DNA from 3 places in the Ferdinandcohnia salidurans genome. Region 1 is predicted to be linked to each of the others. Evidence: riboswitches for the same ligand, from Rfam matches in the RefSeq annotation. Region 1 holds a riboswitch; each other region holds the start of a gene.
The links. Region 1 has a riboswitch for cyclic di-AMP ahead of ACFSFW_RS06290 (dicarboxylate/amino acid:cation symporter). Riboswitches for the same ligand answer to the same signal wherever they lie in the genome.

Region 2: another riboswitch for cyclic di-AMP. It lies ahead of ACFSFW_RS11840 (potassium channel family protein); the one in region 1 lies ahead of ACFSFW_RS06290 (dicarboxylate/amino acid:cation symporter).
Region 3: another riboswitch for cyclic di-AMP. It lies ahead of ACFSFW_RS14525 (cation:dicarboxylate symporter family transporter); the one in region 1 lies ahead of ACFSFW_RS06290 (dicarboxylate/amino acid:cation symporter).

Annotation. Positions count from the first base shown of each region.
Region 1 is NZ_JBHUEK010000008.1:74,654-80,280, forward strand. Features, by position in the region: gene ACFSFW_RS06280 (YjcG family protein) at 1-18, opposite strand, end outside; gene ACFSFW_RS06285 (alpha/beta hydrolase) at 133-858, opposite strand; gene ACFSFW_RS06290 (dicarboxylate/amino acid:cation symporter) at 971-2,200, opposite strand; cyclic di-AMP (ydaO/yuaA leader) riboswitch at 2,339-2,489, opposite strand; tRNA gene ACFSFW_RS06295 (tRNA-Val) at 2,705-2,777, shown strand; gene ACFSFW_RS06300 (DUF3231 family protein) at 2,913-3,929, shown strand; gene sstT (serine/threonine transporter SstT) at 3,988-5,223, opposite strand; gene ACFSFW_RS06310 (SOS response-associated peptidase) at 5,610-5,627, opposite strand, start outside.
Region 2 is NZ_JBHUEK010000018.1:142,418-148,044, reverse strand. Features, by position in the region: gene ACFSFW_RS11850 (ABC transporter ATP-binding protein) at 1-911, opposite strand, end outside; gene ACFSFW_RS11845 (TrkH family potassium uptake protein) at 1,202-2,527, opposite strand; gene ACFSFW_RS11840 (potassium channel family protein) at 2,562-3,239, opposite strand; cyclic di-AMP (ydaO/yuaA leader) riboswitch at 3,307-3,453, opposite strand; gene ACFSFW_RS11835 (VOC family protein) at 3,657-4,079, opposite strand; gene ACFSFW_RS11830 (MFS transporter) at 4,187-5,428, opposite strand.
Region 3 is NZ_JBHUEK010000024.1:28,772-34,398, forward strand. Features, by position in the region: gene ACFSFW_RS14520 (LysM peptidoglycan-binding domain-containing protein) at 1-1,259, shown strand, start outside; gene ACFSFW_RS14525 (cation:dicarboxylate symporter family transporter) at 1,342-2,604, opposite strand; cyclic di-AMP (ydaO/yuaA leader) riboswitch at 2,715-2,869, opposite strand; gene ACFSFW_RS14530 (thiamine pyrophosphate-binding protein) at 2,976-4,610, opposite strand; gene ACFSFW_RS14535 (lamin tail domain-containing protein) at 4,818-5,627, shown strand, end outside.

The sequences.
Region 1 (5,627 bases):
AACAATGCCATATTTCATTTGTATTGCCCTCCTATAGTATAAAATTTCAAAACGTAAAGTACCTAATGTTGTATTACGAAAAATGATAACATAATTATAACAAATATTTGAAAATGATAGAATAAAAAACAGTTAATTGAGCATTTTTGAAAGGGCCCTTGGTAAGTCAGGTTGCCAAAACTTCCACGTATGGTTACCGTTGAATTCTTCATAAAAACATGGATAACCTTTGCTCGCGATGAGTTCGTTTAGTTTTCGGTTTGGCGTTAAAAAATCCTCAATATCACCTTTTGTTGTTTTTACTTCGGTTTCACCTGTCCCGATTATATGATATAGGTCAATGAGATGAGGGTCTGCAAAACGTTCAACCTCCAACAGAACATGATCATTTACAAGGGGAGATTGCATGATCACCTTTCCAAAAGTATGAGGGTATTCAAGTGCTGTCAGTAGTGATATAGTCGCTGCCAGTGAATCCCCAATTAATGCTCGTCCTTGCCCCATCTGATAGGTTGGGAACTCCTGATCAAGAAATGGTACTAACTCTTCCCCTAAGAAACGCTTATACAAATGATGCTGCTCCCCATCTGGGTGATATTTCTTACGTCGGTCTGCAACGCTTTTATAAGGAACACCAACAATTATGGTATTGCTTATTTCACCTGTTTCAATCAGCTTATCCGCAACTCTCGCAACCCTGCCAAGATTAAAATAATCGCGCCCATCCTGAGCGATGAGAACATTATATTTATAGAGAGGGGAAAAGGTGGCAGGCAAATAAACGATAAGCTCAAGTTCTTCATTTAAAAGCTTACTATGTATAGTCATTTCCCTAACAGTGCTTTTATTAATCGTCATCTTTTTAAACCTCCAAACAATCGATTAAGTTAATCTGCATCATTATTATAACGCTTGAAAAATAGGAAAGCGACAGGAAAAACTTCCTGTCGCTTTCGGTACATATTACGCATTAAGCAGCTGCTTCATCCATATGTTTCTTTTCAGATTCTGCAACATATACAGCACACGCTGCATCACCTGTTATATTAATAGCTGTACGTGTCATATCAAGTAATCGATCAATACCAATAATTAAACCGATACCTTCTGGTGGTAGACCAACTTGATTTAGAACCATGGCAAGCATGATTAAACCAACACCAGGAACACCAGCGGTACCTACACTTGCAAGCACAGCTGTTAGGATAACCATAATAATTTGAGTAAAAGTTAGATCAAATCCGTATACCTGTGCAATGAAGATGGTGGCAACACCTTGCATAATAGCTGTACCGTCCATATTGATAGTCGCACCTAATGGTTGAACAAAGCTACTAATTGGTTCAGGAACCTTTAGATTTTTTTGTGCAGTATCCATAGATACAGGAAGAGTGGCACTACTACTTGATGTACTAAAAGCAACCGTCATCGCAGGTGCAAAACCTTTGAAAAACTCAATGGGGTTTCGTTTTGCCAATACTGCAATCGTACCACCATAAGTAATGGCTGCGTGAACAAGTAAAGCGGCAAGTACAATTAAGAAGTAAGCAAGCATTGCTTTAATTGCAGCATACCCTTGGCCACCAATAGCAGTCGCTATTAAGCCGAACGTACCATATGGAGCCGTCTTCATTACAAGATTAACAAGATACATTAACACTTCATTTGCTTGTTCAAATAAATTTACAATACCCTTCGTTTTTTCGCCTAACACGGTTAGAGCAAAACCTATAAAAATAGCAAATGCAATAATTTGAAGCATATTTCCATCAGTCATTGACGTAAATGGATTTGTTGGGATAATTCCAATTAGTGTTTCCATAAATGGAGGAGCTTCAGTTGCCCCTTCATAAGTAGCCCCTTGCGTATCAAAGGCTCCACCAGCGCCAGGCTTAAAGATGGAAGCAAGAGCGATCGCAATTGTAATCGCTATCGTTGTTGTTGCTAAAAAATAAGTTATCGTTTTAGCACCAATTCTTCCAAGCTTCTTTGGATCACCAAGGCCTGTAACTCCTAGAGTAATAGAAACTAAGACAATTGGAACAACAAGCATTTTAATTAAATTCAAGAAAATTTGACCAAGTGGAACGAAAATCCAAGTATTCGCAATTTCAAAAATGGAAGGTGACGTTACGTTTAAGATAAGACCTACAAGTGCACCAAGACCTAAACCTAATAAAATCTTTTTAGTTAATGACATAAAAAACCTCCTCTAAGATGTATTCGAGTGTGAATTTGGGCAGCAAAAGGGTGGTGTGTAATGCGGTGAATAGCATTTTTTGGAGACACAAAAAACCACGAGAGTGTGGCTCGTGGCTTTATCGATAAATTTGCGCAACAATGCTCTCTCCAAATGCTTACGAGGTTAGCTGTCGGATTCGGATGAAGAGTATCTCCTACCTTTATAAAAAAGGATTCACCCCGTGTGCCCTTTTGCACGTTTATGGTTCCCCCGTTTCCCAAAAATGGGAATTCAGCGACTATTAAATTGTACTTTGCCTTGATATTATATTTATACAAATAAAATGAATGTATGTCAATAATAACATATATTTACGTTTTTTACGATGTTAATATTTTCATAACAAAAAGGTGACCATCAAATACCATCAAACCTCAGAAAAATAGTAACCCTTATAAAATTTACTAGAATTTAATTGACAAACGCTCGAAACGAATGTATATTATGAATTATTCATATAGTGATTCCGTAGCTCAGCTGGGAGAGCACTACCTTGACAGGGTAGGGGTCGGAGGTTCGAGCCCTCTCGGAATCATCACGAAGCACTTGAGATTACTTAAGTGCTATTTTTTTTTGCTTTTTTTCTGGTTTTGGGGGATAGTATAATAATTTTCTTGCTTTTTGGAGAAATTATCCTTGGTAGGTCTAGACTAGGAGGTCGGTTGATTACATGGAGGATAAATCCAAAATTCGTTTAACTGCAGCGGAGATGGCGAGCTTATGGACACAATACATAAATGATACGTTATCTGTATGTGTAAACTCATATTTTTTAGAGAAAGTAGAAGATGAGGAAGTTCGCCCAATTATTGACATGACGTTGAAAGCCTCTAAAGAAAATATTGCGATCGCACGTAATATCTTTGAAAAGGAGGACTTTCCAATCCCGCTAGGATTTACAGAGCAGGATGTAAATGTGAAAGCTCCAAGACTTTTTTCTGATACTTTCGTATTAATGTATTTAAGACAAATGTCCATTCTCGGAATGGCAGGTAGTAGTGGGGCACTTGGCCTTGCGACACGTCCAGATGTAGTTGCTTTTCATAAACGTATATTAAATTTAGGGGTTGAGTTGCAAGACCAAACACGTGAATTGATGTTAAAACAAGGGACTTATGTACGACCTCCTTATATTTCTATTCCTGACAAGGTAGATTTTGTAGAGAAACAGCATTTTCTGGCTGGATTCATGGGAAAAAAGAGAGCCCTAACTTCAGTCGAAATTAGTCATTTATTTTTAAATGTGCAAACCAATGCGATTGGCAAGGTATTAATGACAGGATTTGCACAGATCACGGAAGGTAAGGATGTAAAACAATTTTTAATAAGAGGAAAGAAACTTTCTCAAAAATATATAGAGCTATTTAGTAACTTTCTAATCAAAGAGGATCTTCCTACTCCTATGAGCTGGGATTCAGCTGTAACTGACAGTAAAGTGAGTGTTTTCTCTGACAAACTTATTATGTTTCATGTATCAGCAATGATTGCAGCGGGTATTGGGAATTTTGGAATGGCCATGGCTGCTAGCCCTAGGAGAGATGTAGGTTTAAAATATGCCTCATTAATTCCAGAAATCTCATTGTATGCTGAGGATGGGGCCAATATTATGATTAAACATGGGTGGTTGGAGGAGCCTCCACAAACAGATGACAGAGAACAACTGATAAAAAATAAGGCCGAAAGGTAAAAAGACAAAGGGAATTTTTTTCCCTTTGTCTTTTTTAGAGTGTGTCCGATTTATAAGATTAAGCTGACTTTTTCGCAGTTTCCTTCATTTCTTTACGCTTCTTAGCGTATTCAGCAGTTGCTGTGAAAAGTACGTCCGATGATGAGTTAAGGGCAGTTTCACAAGAATCTTGTAGGACCCCAATAATGAAACCAACAGCAACGACTTGCATGGCAACATCGTTTGGAATTCCGAATAGGCTTGATGCTAAAGGAATTAGTAAAAGTGATCCGCCAGCCACACCTGATGCACCTGCTGCTGAAACAGCGGATAATACGCTAAGAATAAGTGCTGTTGCAAAATCAATTTCAATGCCAAGTGTATGAACTGCTGCAAGCGTGAGAACAGAAATCGTTACTGCCGCACCAGCCATGTTAACCGTAGCACCTAATGGAATTGAAATTGAATAAGTGTCTTTATTTAGTCCAAGTTTTTCGCAAAGATTCATGTTAACCGGAATATTTGCAGCTGAGCTACGAGTAAAGAATGCAGTAATTCCACTTTCTCTTAGGCTTCGAAAAACGATTGGATATGGATTTTGGCGAATATAGATATAAACAATTAATGGATTCACAACAAGTGCAATAAAGAACATACAGCCAAGTAGAAGGGCTAAGATTTTTCCATATTCCATTAATGCAGAAAGTCCGTTTGTTACAAATGCATCGAACACTAGGCCCATAATTCCAATTGGAGCTAAGCTGATTACCCATTTTACAACTGTTGAAATAGCATCAGAAACATTTGAAATCAAGGTCTTTGTTGTGTCGTTTGCACTTTTTAATGCAAATCCAAAAACAACCGCCCAAGCAAGAATTCCGATGTAGTTGGCATTCATTAGGGCATTAATCGGATTATCAACAATGTTAAATAGTAATGTTTGAAGAACCTCTAAAACACCACTTGGAGGTGAAAGGTCTTCTGCACCCGATACAAGTGACAATTTGACTGGAAAGATAAAACTTGCTAATACCGCTACGAATCCAGCTAAGAATGTACTAATTGCATATAAGCCGATAATCGATTTGATATTTGTTTGGGTTCCACTTCTGTGTTTAGAGATGGCGTCAATAACTAAGAATAAGACCAATACCGGTGCAACGGCTTTTAGTGCACCTACAAATAATGAACCAAAAATGCTAACCCATTTTGCTCCTTCTGGTACGACTAAAGCTAAAAGGATACCAACGATAATACCGCCAAATATACGTTTAACCAGGCTAATCTGATTCCATTTGTAAAAGATTTCTTTCATATTCTTTCCCCCTTTTCATGGTTGTCCACTTTATTATTTTATGAAATTAATATTATAAGAATAATATAATATTTGTTAGTTTAACACGAAAATTGTCAATTGTGTATAAAATTTAAAAGCTGGAAATGAATTTATTTGGTGAAAAATTTGGTAGTTGTAAAATACAGAACTCTTTGACAGACAGGGGAATCTGTCGAAAGTATAGGCATTATTTTATCATAGATAACAAGATTTTTAACAACTAAATGTATGTAAAACGTCTATCACTTATTCACAAGTATTTCGGTATACTAAAATAATAGTTTCGAAATACTTTTTCGTTTAACGAACTTAATGTAAAAAACTAAAAAACGACAAATCCACGATAGGAATTAGTCGTTTTTTCTTTAACATATTTTTTGAAT
Region 2 (5,627 bases), on a different contig from region 1:
TTAACTGCTTCTAGATATGTAAGATAATTTTCTTTTTCAATTCCTGAGATGAGATGCTCTGGGCGAATACCAACTACGAGATTTCGGTTTCTCGGTATATCCTTTACAATCGTTGGATCGATTGAAATTTTAAGTTGATTTTCAATTACTATTTGTGTCCCATCCTCTGAAATAACAGCCTTTCCTAGATTCATTTTTGGTGAACCGATAAAAGAAGCAACAAATAAATTTTGCGGTTCATTATATAAATTAATCGGTTGACCGACTTGTTGAATCTTGCCATCATTGAGGACCATAATTCGGTCACCCATCGTCATCGCTTCGACTTGGTCGTGGGTAACATAGATCATGGTTAGCCCCAGACGTTTTTGCAGCCTCCGAATTTGAACTCGCATATTCGCACGAAGCTTAGCATCCAAATTAGATAGCGGCTCGTCCATTAAACATAGAGGGGCTTGGCTTACAACCGAACGTCCAAGTGCAACGCGTTGTCTTTGTCCACCAGAAAGCTCTCTTGGTTTCCGCTTTAGCAATTCGCTTAACTCTAACATTTCTGCAGCTTCTTTCAGCCTTCTTTGCTGTTCTTTTTTATCCACTTTTCTAGCTTGTAACCCAAACAGAATATTTTGCTCTACAGTTAAATGTGGATATAAGGCGTAATTTTGAAAGACCATAGATAAATCTCGATTTTTTGGAGGGAGATGATTCACAACTTCATTGTTAATCTTCAAAATCCCCCCAGAAATTTCTTCAAGTCCTGCGATCATCCGAAGCAATGTACTCTTACCAGACCCAGAAGGACCAACAAGTACGAAAAACTCACCTTCCTCTATTGAAACAGTGATGCCATCCAATACATCCTTTTGTTTATCATAGGATTTAGAGATGTCAGTTAACTCAACTCGACTCATGGCCAACCTCCTTTCTAATTACAACAACATTTAACCACAATTCGTGCTATAAAAAAGCGAATTTACTGTTTCCTGACAATCTCTTAAATTTACTTAATAAATTAAACGAATCTTTACACTAAACAGGCCAGATGTACTATTTACAATGGGACATGTCCACTGTTCCAGAACGATGCACACCTCTTTTTGTAAAAAAATGGTGGGACACGGGACCTGTCCCCGCGTCCCAAAATAAAAAACCCTGATACCGGAAGTTTTTTCACGGTTCAGGGTTTTTTTAGAGAGTTAATTCATCCAGTTAGAATGTCTCCATTTGGATATTTTATTTTATTGACTTTCGGTTTCGCTAAAGAAAAGGCAAGGGTAAGTGGGCCAATTTTGCCAAAGAACATCATGAATATTATTACTAATTTTCCGATGAATGAGAGTGAAAATGTTAGTCCCATTGACATTCCGACCGTACCAAAAGCAGATACTACTTCAAATAACGAAACTAAAAATGGTGCATCCTCTGAAATCGTTAATATGAACACAGCTCCTAATACAAATATAAGACTCATAGTTGAGATTGCTAAGGCTTTGATGATCATTGTTCCAGGTAATGTTCTTTTATAAAGAACTACATCTTGTTTTCCCTTAAGGAACGACAAGGCTCCAAAGATGATAACAAGAAAAGTGGTTACTTTTATTCCTCCACCCGTTGAGGCACTGCCCGCTCCAATAAACATTAAAATGATCATTAAAAAGGCTGTAGATTCATTTATACTTGCAATATCTAGGGTGTTAAACCCTGCGGTCCTTGGTACGACACCCTGAAAGTAAGCTGCCCATAATTTATCTGGCAACGAAGGTAAACCCGCTAATGTTTTCGGATTATTATACTCTAATAAAAACACCAGAATTATTGCTACAACGTTAATAATAAATGTACCAATTATCATCAGTTTGGAGTGGAGACTTAGTTTGTTAAAACGTTTATTATGCCAGATATCCATCAATACAGTAAACCCAATTCCACCTGTTATAAATAGAAAGGTAATCCCTATATTAACGGTTGGATCCCCTGCATAACCCATTAGACTATCTGACCATAATGCAAAGCCAGCATTGTTAAACGCAGATATAGAGTGAAAAAAACTATAATATATTCCCTTCCACCATCCATATTCAGGAACCCACTTAATGGATAAAATAAGCAAGCCAATAAATTCAATTGAAATTGAAAAGATAAACAGGTTTTTAACTAGTTTAATAACTCCTCCAAGCGAAGTTTGATTTAATGATTGTTGTATAACCATTCTTTCTTTCAACCCAATCTTTTTACCAAGCATCATATAGATTAGTACAGCAAAAGACATTATTCCTAATCCGCCAAGTTGAATCAACGACACAATTATTACCTCACCGAATGTTGTAAACACACTTGGAGTATCCACTACTATAAGTCCCGTCACTGTCATTGCAGAAGTTGCGGTAAATAAAGCATCAATCAAACTAATCGATGTTGTCGTTGCTATAGGCAGTTTTAACAATAGCGAACCAACTAGTATAAAAAACATAAATATAAAGATTAAAAGTTGATAAGGAGACAGGTTTATATATTGTTTGATCTTCATAGTTTTTTCTCCCCAATCCTATAAATCCATTAAACTACAAGCCTTTTTCTTCAAACCGTTGTAAATCTAAATTACTTCCCATCACAACCAACGTATCACCCTGATGAAGGATATCATTGGGTAAAGGTGAAATATTGATTTGCTCTCCCCTTTTAATCGCTAATATTGTACAACCGTACTTTGCACGAATATCCAATTGAATTAACGATTTTTGATTTATTTTCTCAGTGGCTTTTAATTCCAGAATGCTATAGTCTTTTGACAGCTCAATAAAATCAATGATATTTTCAGAATTAAGTTGGTGCGCAACTCTTATTCCCATATCTTGCTCCGGATGAATGACTCGGTCCGCACCAATCTTTTCTAATATTTTGTGGTGGTATGAATTTTGTGCTTTTACCCAAACCACAATCCCCATCTCTTTGAGTAACAAGGTACAATGGATACTTGATTGCATATCTTCTCCAATAGCGACAATGGCAAGGTCAAAGTTTCTTATTCCCAATGTTTTGAGAGCATTTTCATCCGTTACATTTGCAACTACTGCTGTGGTTGAATCATTGATCATATTATTCACTCTGTCTTCGTTAATATCGATTGCTAAAACTTCATTACCTAACATGTTCAATTCCCTACACACTGCACTCCCAAATCGACCTAAGCCAATAACTACGAATTGCTTTTTCAACAACCTCTCCTCTTTTCCTTCCATAACACCAATACAAAAAAGACCATCACAAATAGAATGGTCTTAGGCTGAACCTTTGACCTTTCTCTCGATATGGATACTTTAACGCTTACGAGGTTAGCTGTCGGATTAGGAATTGAGAGTATCCCTTCTTACTCTGTAAGATTCACCCCAAGATAGGCTGAGCCTATCAAAAAAATGGTTCCCCCGCTCAAAAATGATTCAGCGAATAAAAGGTGTTCGGATTATTTTTTTGAATTAATAATGAGAATTTACTCCCATTTTACTTTGTTGTCAATAATAATTTTTTTGACGATAAAGAACCGTATTTAGGCGTGATCTCCTTGCACTTGAATTCTTAAATATGAAAAGGCAGTATGCTTTTAAAAAACATACTGCCTCTTCAAAACTTGTAGCATATTCATTTTTTGAACCAATAACCTAGTCCTCAATCTCCCAAGCCGGGTTCCAGACTACTTCCCATAAATGGCCATCCGGATCCTGGAAGTGACCGGAATATCCACCCCAAAAAGTATCATGAGCTGGATCTGTTATTGTTGCACCCGCATTTTTGGCCTGCTCCAATACCTTATCCACTTCTTCTTTACTATTTACATTGTGACCAATTGTAAATTCAGTAGGACTTGCTGGAGTCTTAGTAACTTTTGCCTGATAAGCAATATCCTCTCGTTTCCAGATTGCAAGCTTCAATCCAGATTGTAAATCAAAAAAAGCAACTGCTCCATGCTCAAATTCCTTGCCCACAATACCCTCTGTTGGGAATCCTAATCCATCGCGATAAAATTCTAATGCTTTCTCCAAATCATTTACACCTAATGTAATTACATTGACTCTGGCTTTCATAAACGAATGATGCCTCCTTTTAGGACTGGAACGACAGGTGTGTCATCACAGTCTCCACTATCCTATTTGTCAAAAAATGGTGGGACGAGGGACCTGTCCCCTTGTCCCTATGATTCTGCGATTGTAGGTTTTCCTGCTTCAATTAATACTTTATTTCTGCTCATGAAAATGGCTAGTATGATAATGAATATTCCCGTTCCGAGAAGGAGCCATTCAATTTTGATGATATCTGCAATTGGGCCAAATATAAGCATTCCAAGGGGCATCATTGAGGTTGAAATCATCCCCATCACACCAAACACTCTTCCTAGGTAATCTTCTTCTACTTTCTCCTGCAACAAAACGGTTGCGGGTGTATTAAAAATCGGCATGGCGACGCCGAATAGAGCCATGAAGGCAAAATAAGCCCAAAAGTTAGGAACGATACCAAGTGCAAATGTGCAGACACCCATGATTACACTAGCAAATCCCAATGTTTTAATTTTGTTTTCGAAACCTCCCCAGGAAGCGATTATTCCTCCCCCGACCATCATGCCGATGGAGAAGGCGATTTCGATTGCTGATAAACGCCAAACGTCATCACCAAAACTGCGCGTAACCTGCAGCGGTGTCAAGAAGGCTGCCGGTGCCATTAACACAAAGAACACTGCAAAGAAAAGGAAAAAGCTCTTCAGAAACGTATGGTTATTTACATATTGCAGCCCTTGTTTAAAATCACTAAAGTAGCTAGTTGTTTGTTTTTCTGCTGCCTTCTCATGTACAGAAATTTTTAAAGCGAGCAGTGTGATTATTGCAATTGCTGCGGTTATGACATCGATGAAGAAAATCGTTTCAATTGTCGCAAAACCTAATAGTGCGGCACTTACCATTGGAGAAACAAACATGATAATAGCCTGAATACTTCCATTCACCCCGTTCACTTTTGTCAATTTATCCTTAGGAACAATCTGCGGTAAAATCGCACCGACTGCAGGCATTTGGATTCCGGTTCCAAAGGCACGGACGGCTGCCATCACAAATAACAACCAAATTGCATCAAATCCCATAAAAAAGAGAATTGCAAGGATTAAAGTTGCAGTGGCAATAAGTCCATCAGCTAAAATGATTAACATTTTGCGGTTATATCGATCCGCCCAAACCCCTGCCACTGGTGACAAAATAAAGGCTGGTATAAAACCACAGATGATATATAACGTCATCATCAAACCGGATTCCGTCGTTAACGTTATATGCCACATCATGGCGTATTGAACCAGAGATGATCCAAAGAGGGAGATCGTCTGGCTACTTAAAAAGAGAATAATATTCTTGAACCAATTCTCCTTAAGATTATTATCCATTGTATTCATTTTCTAACAACTCATTTCTATTCAGATTTATTTAATGCACGCTTCACCTACATTCACATACTTCGTGTCACTTATGTCAAAGATCCTTTTTTAGACAACAAAAAAAGAGGGAATCCTCGTCCCCTCTTTTAAATAACCGTAAAATATTGGTTTTCTTTAAAAAATGACAGATCAATCCCGTTGCTCTGAACGTAGGCAG
Region 3 (5,627 bases), on a different contig from region 1:
TGGAAAGAAAAGCTGTTAATTTCGTAAAAAGAATATTTCCTGCATTGAAGGTTAAAACCGTTAAGATTATGGCAGGCAGAGTGTTACTATCCGCCTTAGGTCTTGGAACCTTGCCTGCAACTCAAGCCTCTGCAGCTGAAGCAACTGGAAAGAAGCCACAAACGAAGTCTTTATGCCATACTGTAGTAGCGGGTGATACACTATATAGCATTGCTCAAGCTAATGGAACAAGTGTGGATGCAATTAAGAACGCGAATAATCTTTATTCGGATTCTCTACAGATTGGACAAACATTGACAATTCCTGTTGGCATTACTGCCATTCCGGCTCAAACCAATGTAACTACTTATCAGGTTGTTTCCGGTGATACGTTATATAGCATTGCAACAAGGAACGGCACTTCCGTTGATGGGATCAAAAAGGCGAATAATCTTTCTTCGGATATTTTGCAGATTGGACAAACGTTAACGATTCCTTCTGGCGGTGCGTCCGCTCCTACTCAAACCAATACAACTACACATCAGGTTGTTTCCGGTGATACGTTATATAGCATTGCAACAAGGAACGGCACTACCGTGGATGGGATAAAAAGCGCGAATAATCTTTCTTCGGATATGTTGCAGATTGGACAAACGTTGACGATTCCTTCTGACGGAGCGTTTACTCCTACACAAAACAATAAATCTACACATCAGGTTGTTTCCGGTGATACGTTATATAGCATTGCCACACGTAACGGCACTACTGTGGATGGGATCAAAAAGGCGAATAATCTTTCTTCAGATAGTTTGCAGATTGGACAATCGTTGACGATTCCTTCTGGTGTTACAAGTACACCGGCTCCGGTTCAAAGCGGAACAGCATTCGCCGCTGAACAACAGAAAGTAGTGAACAAGGAAGAAGTCGAATGGCTTGCGAAAATGATACACAGTGAAGCGAGAGGTGAATCTTTAGAAGGACAGATTGCCGTTGGAGCTGTAATTGTGAATCGTGTAAATAGTCCCTTATTCCCTAATACTATTAAAGATGTCTTGTTTGAAAAAAGCTACGGTTACTATCAATTTACACCAGCAGAAAATGGTGCGTTACATACAGCAACTCCTAACGACCAACATAGAGAAGCTGCAAAACGTGCACTAAGTGGTGAAGATCCAACAAATGGCGCATTATTCTTTTACAACCCTGATAAAACATCGAGCTCCTATCTAAGAAGTCGTACCGTTTCAACCACAATAGGCAACCACGTATTTGCCTTTTAGGGACACAGGGACAGGTCCCTTGTCCCAAACCTAAAACAAGCACATTCCTATTTGATGGAATGTGCTTACTAATATCACATATTTACGATGCTTGTTGAACAGCTTCAACTTTAGTTGGAGGGTTATATTGACCTTCCCATTTAGCTATAACTAGTGCTGCCAACGAGTTACCTACTACGTTAACCGCGGTACGTCCCATATCTAGAATACGGTCAATACCAGCAATGAATGCCAATCCTTCAGCTGGTAAACCCATTGTACTGAACGTAGCTAATAACACTACGAAGGATACCCCTGGAACTCCAGCCATACCTTTGGATGTTACCATCAATATTAACATTAGCATGATTTGTTCCCCAATGCTTAAGTGAATACCATACATTTGGGCGATAAATAAAGACGCTATAGCTTGATATAGAACAGACCCATCCAAGTTAAAAGAATAACCTGTTGGTATAACGAAAGTCGCTATATGCTTTGGACTTCCTGCCTGTTCCATTTTATCCATAATCCTCGGAAGTACGGTTTCCGAGCTGGATGTTGAAAAAGCAAGGATTAACTCTTCCTTAATCATCTTCAATAATTTAAATATATTTAAACCGATAAATTTAGCCAATAGGCCTAAAATAACTACTACAAAGAAAATCATTGTTCCATAAACAGTAACGGCTAACTTGGCTAATGGAATAAGTGATTCAAATCCATATTTTGAAATAGTTACACCAATTAATGCAAATACACCGATCGGGGCATATTTCATAAATAAATTTGTCACATAAAACATCGCATTTGCCATACCCTCAAAGAAACGTAAAACCGGTTTTCCTTTTTCACCTATAGCTGCAATTCCAAGACCGAAAACAACTGCAAAGAAAATAGTTGCTAGCATATCTCCTTCAACCATCGCTTGAAGCGGATTTGTAGGAACAATATGAAGTAGTGTATCGGTTATGGATTTTCCTTCTTGCGCTTCTGATGTTTCTACATAACCTGAGATATCACTTTGCTCTAACTGGTCCATAACTAGTCCAGCACCAGGTTGGAATAAATTTGCAGAAATAAGGCCGATTGCAATCGCAACCAAGGTCATTCCAATAAAATATGTTAGGGATTTAGCACCTAACTTGCCGACTGATTTTAAATCACCAACACCAGCTATCGCAACGATAATACTTGAAAGAACGATCGGCACGACAATCATTTTAATTAATCGTAAGAAAAGATCTCCGAATGGCTGCAGGACACTTTGGGCAGTTTCACTTCCATAGAAAATGCCACCAACGATAATACCTAAAATAAGACCAATCAAAATTTGACTAGCCAAACTTAACTTGAATTTTTTCATAAATTACCCCACCTTCTTAATAATTTGATTCTGATTACTTAGGTAAGGAAAACATATAGAAAGATAAGGTAATAAAAAACCGGCTGTTGCCGATTCACTATTCTACCATACTGTTTCCTCTCGATTGCTTACGAGGTTAGCTTTCAGGTTAGGACTATGGGAAACAATAAGCCCCTTCTATTTAAGAATTCACCAATAGCGGAAAAAATCCCGCATGAAGAATTTGGGTCCCCCGCTCTAGATAAAGATTAAGCAACAATGCTCTACAATTATTTTATACTAAAATATTATTCTAGTAAACTATCGAATCATTTCCAGTTAAGTGTCCCACCCCCATTAACGATTGGGGGCGGGACACTAGCTTTCCACGGTCAGCCTTTTGTTTCCGGGTGAAAAATTGGTGCAGTATCAACCTCTATCAATGCTGGCCCATTATGTAAAAGTGCTTTTTCAAGGGTATCCTCTAATTCACTCTCATCTGTGATTAAATATCCTTTCCATGAGCAAGCTTCGGCAATTTTTACAAAGTCAGGATTCGTTAAGTCCACATCCTTTTGAATGCTTCCGCTGGCTATCATTTTATCGCGTTCCATTTGTAACGCATGATTATTGAATATGATGACTGTGATATTTAAGTTATATCGGATAGCCGTTAATAAATCGGCTAAAGTCATCTCGATCCCGCCATCTCCAACTACAGCAACCACTTGCTTCTCTGGAAAGCACAGTTTGGCTGCAAGAGCGGCAGGCAAACCAAATCCCATTGTTCGCCACTCTCCTGAAAAGATGATTTGTTGATTAGTTGAGCGGAAATTGCGATTGAACCAAACGGTTACATCCCCCGTATCTAGAGTAATAATCGCATCGTCTTGAACAGTATTTTCAATGGCTCTAACGATTCTTGATGGATGGAGCGGTTGGGAAGATTGTAAGCCTTCTTGCTCGTTTTGTGTGTCCCACGTTTCTTTTATCTTCTGGATGTTTGTTACCCATGTTTGATTTTGTGAAACGCTATGAAGACTTTTCGTTAACAATGGGACCAGCATTTCAGCTGAACCTACAATACCTAACTTAACAGGTATACCTTTCCCGATATTCTCATTCTCAACATCAATTTGAATCAATTTAGCCTGCTTTGGCACATATCCTTCCGGCCACCATAAGTTCCCTACTAATAAAACAACATCTGACTCCTGAAAAAGCTCTTTAGCATGAGGGTTTCCGCCTTGTCCAATTCCTCCTAAAAAGTTCGTACAGGATTGATGAAAGACCCCTTTTGCACCTAGGCTTACAAGGATACCTGCTCCCCAAAGTTCTGCTAATTTCTCTATTTCATTTACAGCCTGTATTGCTCCTAGGCCAGCTAAAATCATTGGTTTTTTTGCGGTTTTCATTACTTCCACAACTTCTGTGATTTCTTTTTCTTCTATAGATGTGGTAGTCTGTATCATTTTTGGTTCTCTCTGAACTTTTGCAGTTGAATTCATCTCAAAAAGATCTTTAGGAATCGATAGATGAGTAACTGCACCCTTATCAAGTGATGTTTTCATCGCTTTTGTTAACACATCGATAATCGCATCTGGGTGCGCAAGCAAGGTCGTATATTCTGCGAGTGGTTTGATTAATTCTTGTTGATCAAGATACTGCTTGTAGTCAGTCCCGATTTTTTGTGTCGGAGCTTGTCCAGTAATTGCGAGTACAGGTGCTTTATCCATATAAGCATCGCCAAGACCATTGAGTAGGTTTCCTAAACCAGGTCCCATCGTTGCAAGACAAACACCAAGCCTCCCTGTTAACTTCGCCTCAGCTGAAGCCATCATGGCGGCAACCGATTCATGTTTCACCGCAATAAATTGGATGGTATTTTGCTTTGCAAGTTCATCCATTAACCCAATAATGGCATCGCCGACAACCCCATAGATCCTTTTAACTCCCCACATCTCAAGCTGCTTTAGCATAAGTGTAGCAACGGTTTCCTTTGTTGATTGACCAGATTGTATATTCACGATAGGTAAATCTCCTTTGATTGTTTTTCCTTACCTTTCCAAATAGTGGAGTTTTATATTCAAGGACAGAATATGACAGCCACATGACAACTTTTGCCGAAATTCGTAATATTTACATGTTTTTTACATTTCGGATAAATGAAATCAATACTTTGTCGTTAGTCTGTAGTGGAATACATAAAATCTTTACATTTTTAAGGAGGCATTATGAGGAAAAAAGCAAATCTAAAAAAAGGGTTAGCCGTAACAACCACAGTAGCTATTCTCGTATCGAATTTAGGATTAGCCGTTCCGTCAGCTATGGCAGAAGAAGCTTCACAAATTCCTATTTCACAAGTTCAACCAGAAAATCAAGTCCAAAAACAAGAAGATTCCATTTCAGATTCAGGAAACAAGGAGTCTGATGTACAAGATTCCCCTGCTCTCCCTGAAGAAGCTCTCCCGAACGAAAACCAAGCTGACACTGAAATGACGGAAGCCCCTGCTTCTCCAACTACAGAAACGGATAGTCAGCCTAGCGAAGAAGAAACGCAAGAAAACTCGGAAGCAGAAGTAAGTGAACCTACTTCTACATCCAACAAAGAGGAAGTGGAACAAACTTCTATTCCTGAACAACCAGATGAGAACACAACTGGTAATGAAACTGAACAAACAATTGAGCAAGTAGAGGAACCGATTGATTATCAACAACTCCCGCCTCTTTTGATTACTGAAATCATGCCTAATAATTTAGGGGCTGACGATTATGAATATTTTGAGGTCTACAATAACACGAATCAACCGATTGTATTGGACCACTACACGTTTAGTCTGCGCTATACAGATGTAAGTGGCACACCCGATGTGGATATGCAATTTGCCCCAACCACATTAGCACCAAAAGAAAGTATGGTGTTTTGGCATAATTCAAAGCAGAAAACACTTGCTGATTTTAATCAAAGATATCAAACAAGTTTAACTGAAGACCATGTAGTCGAATTTGGTGGACCACCTAATTTTTACAATAGTGGAAATCGA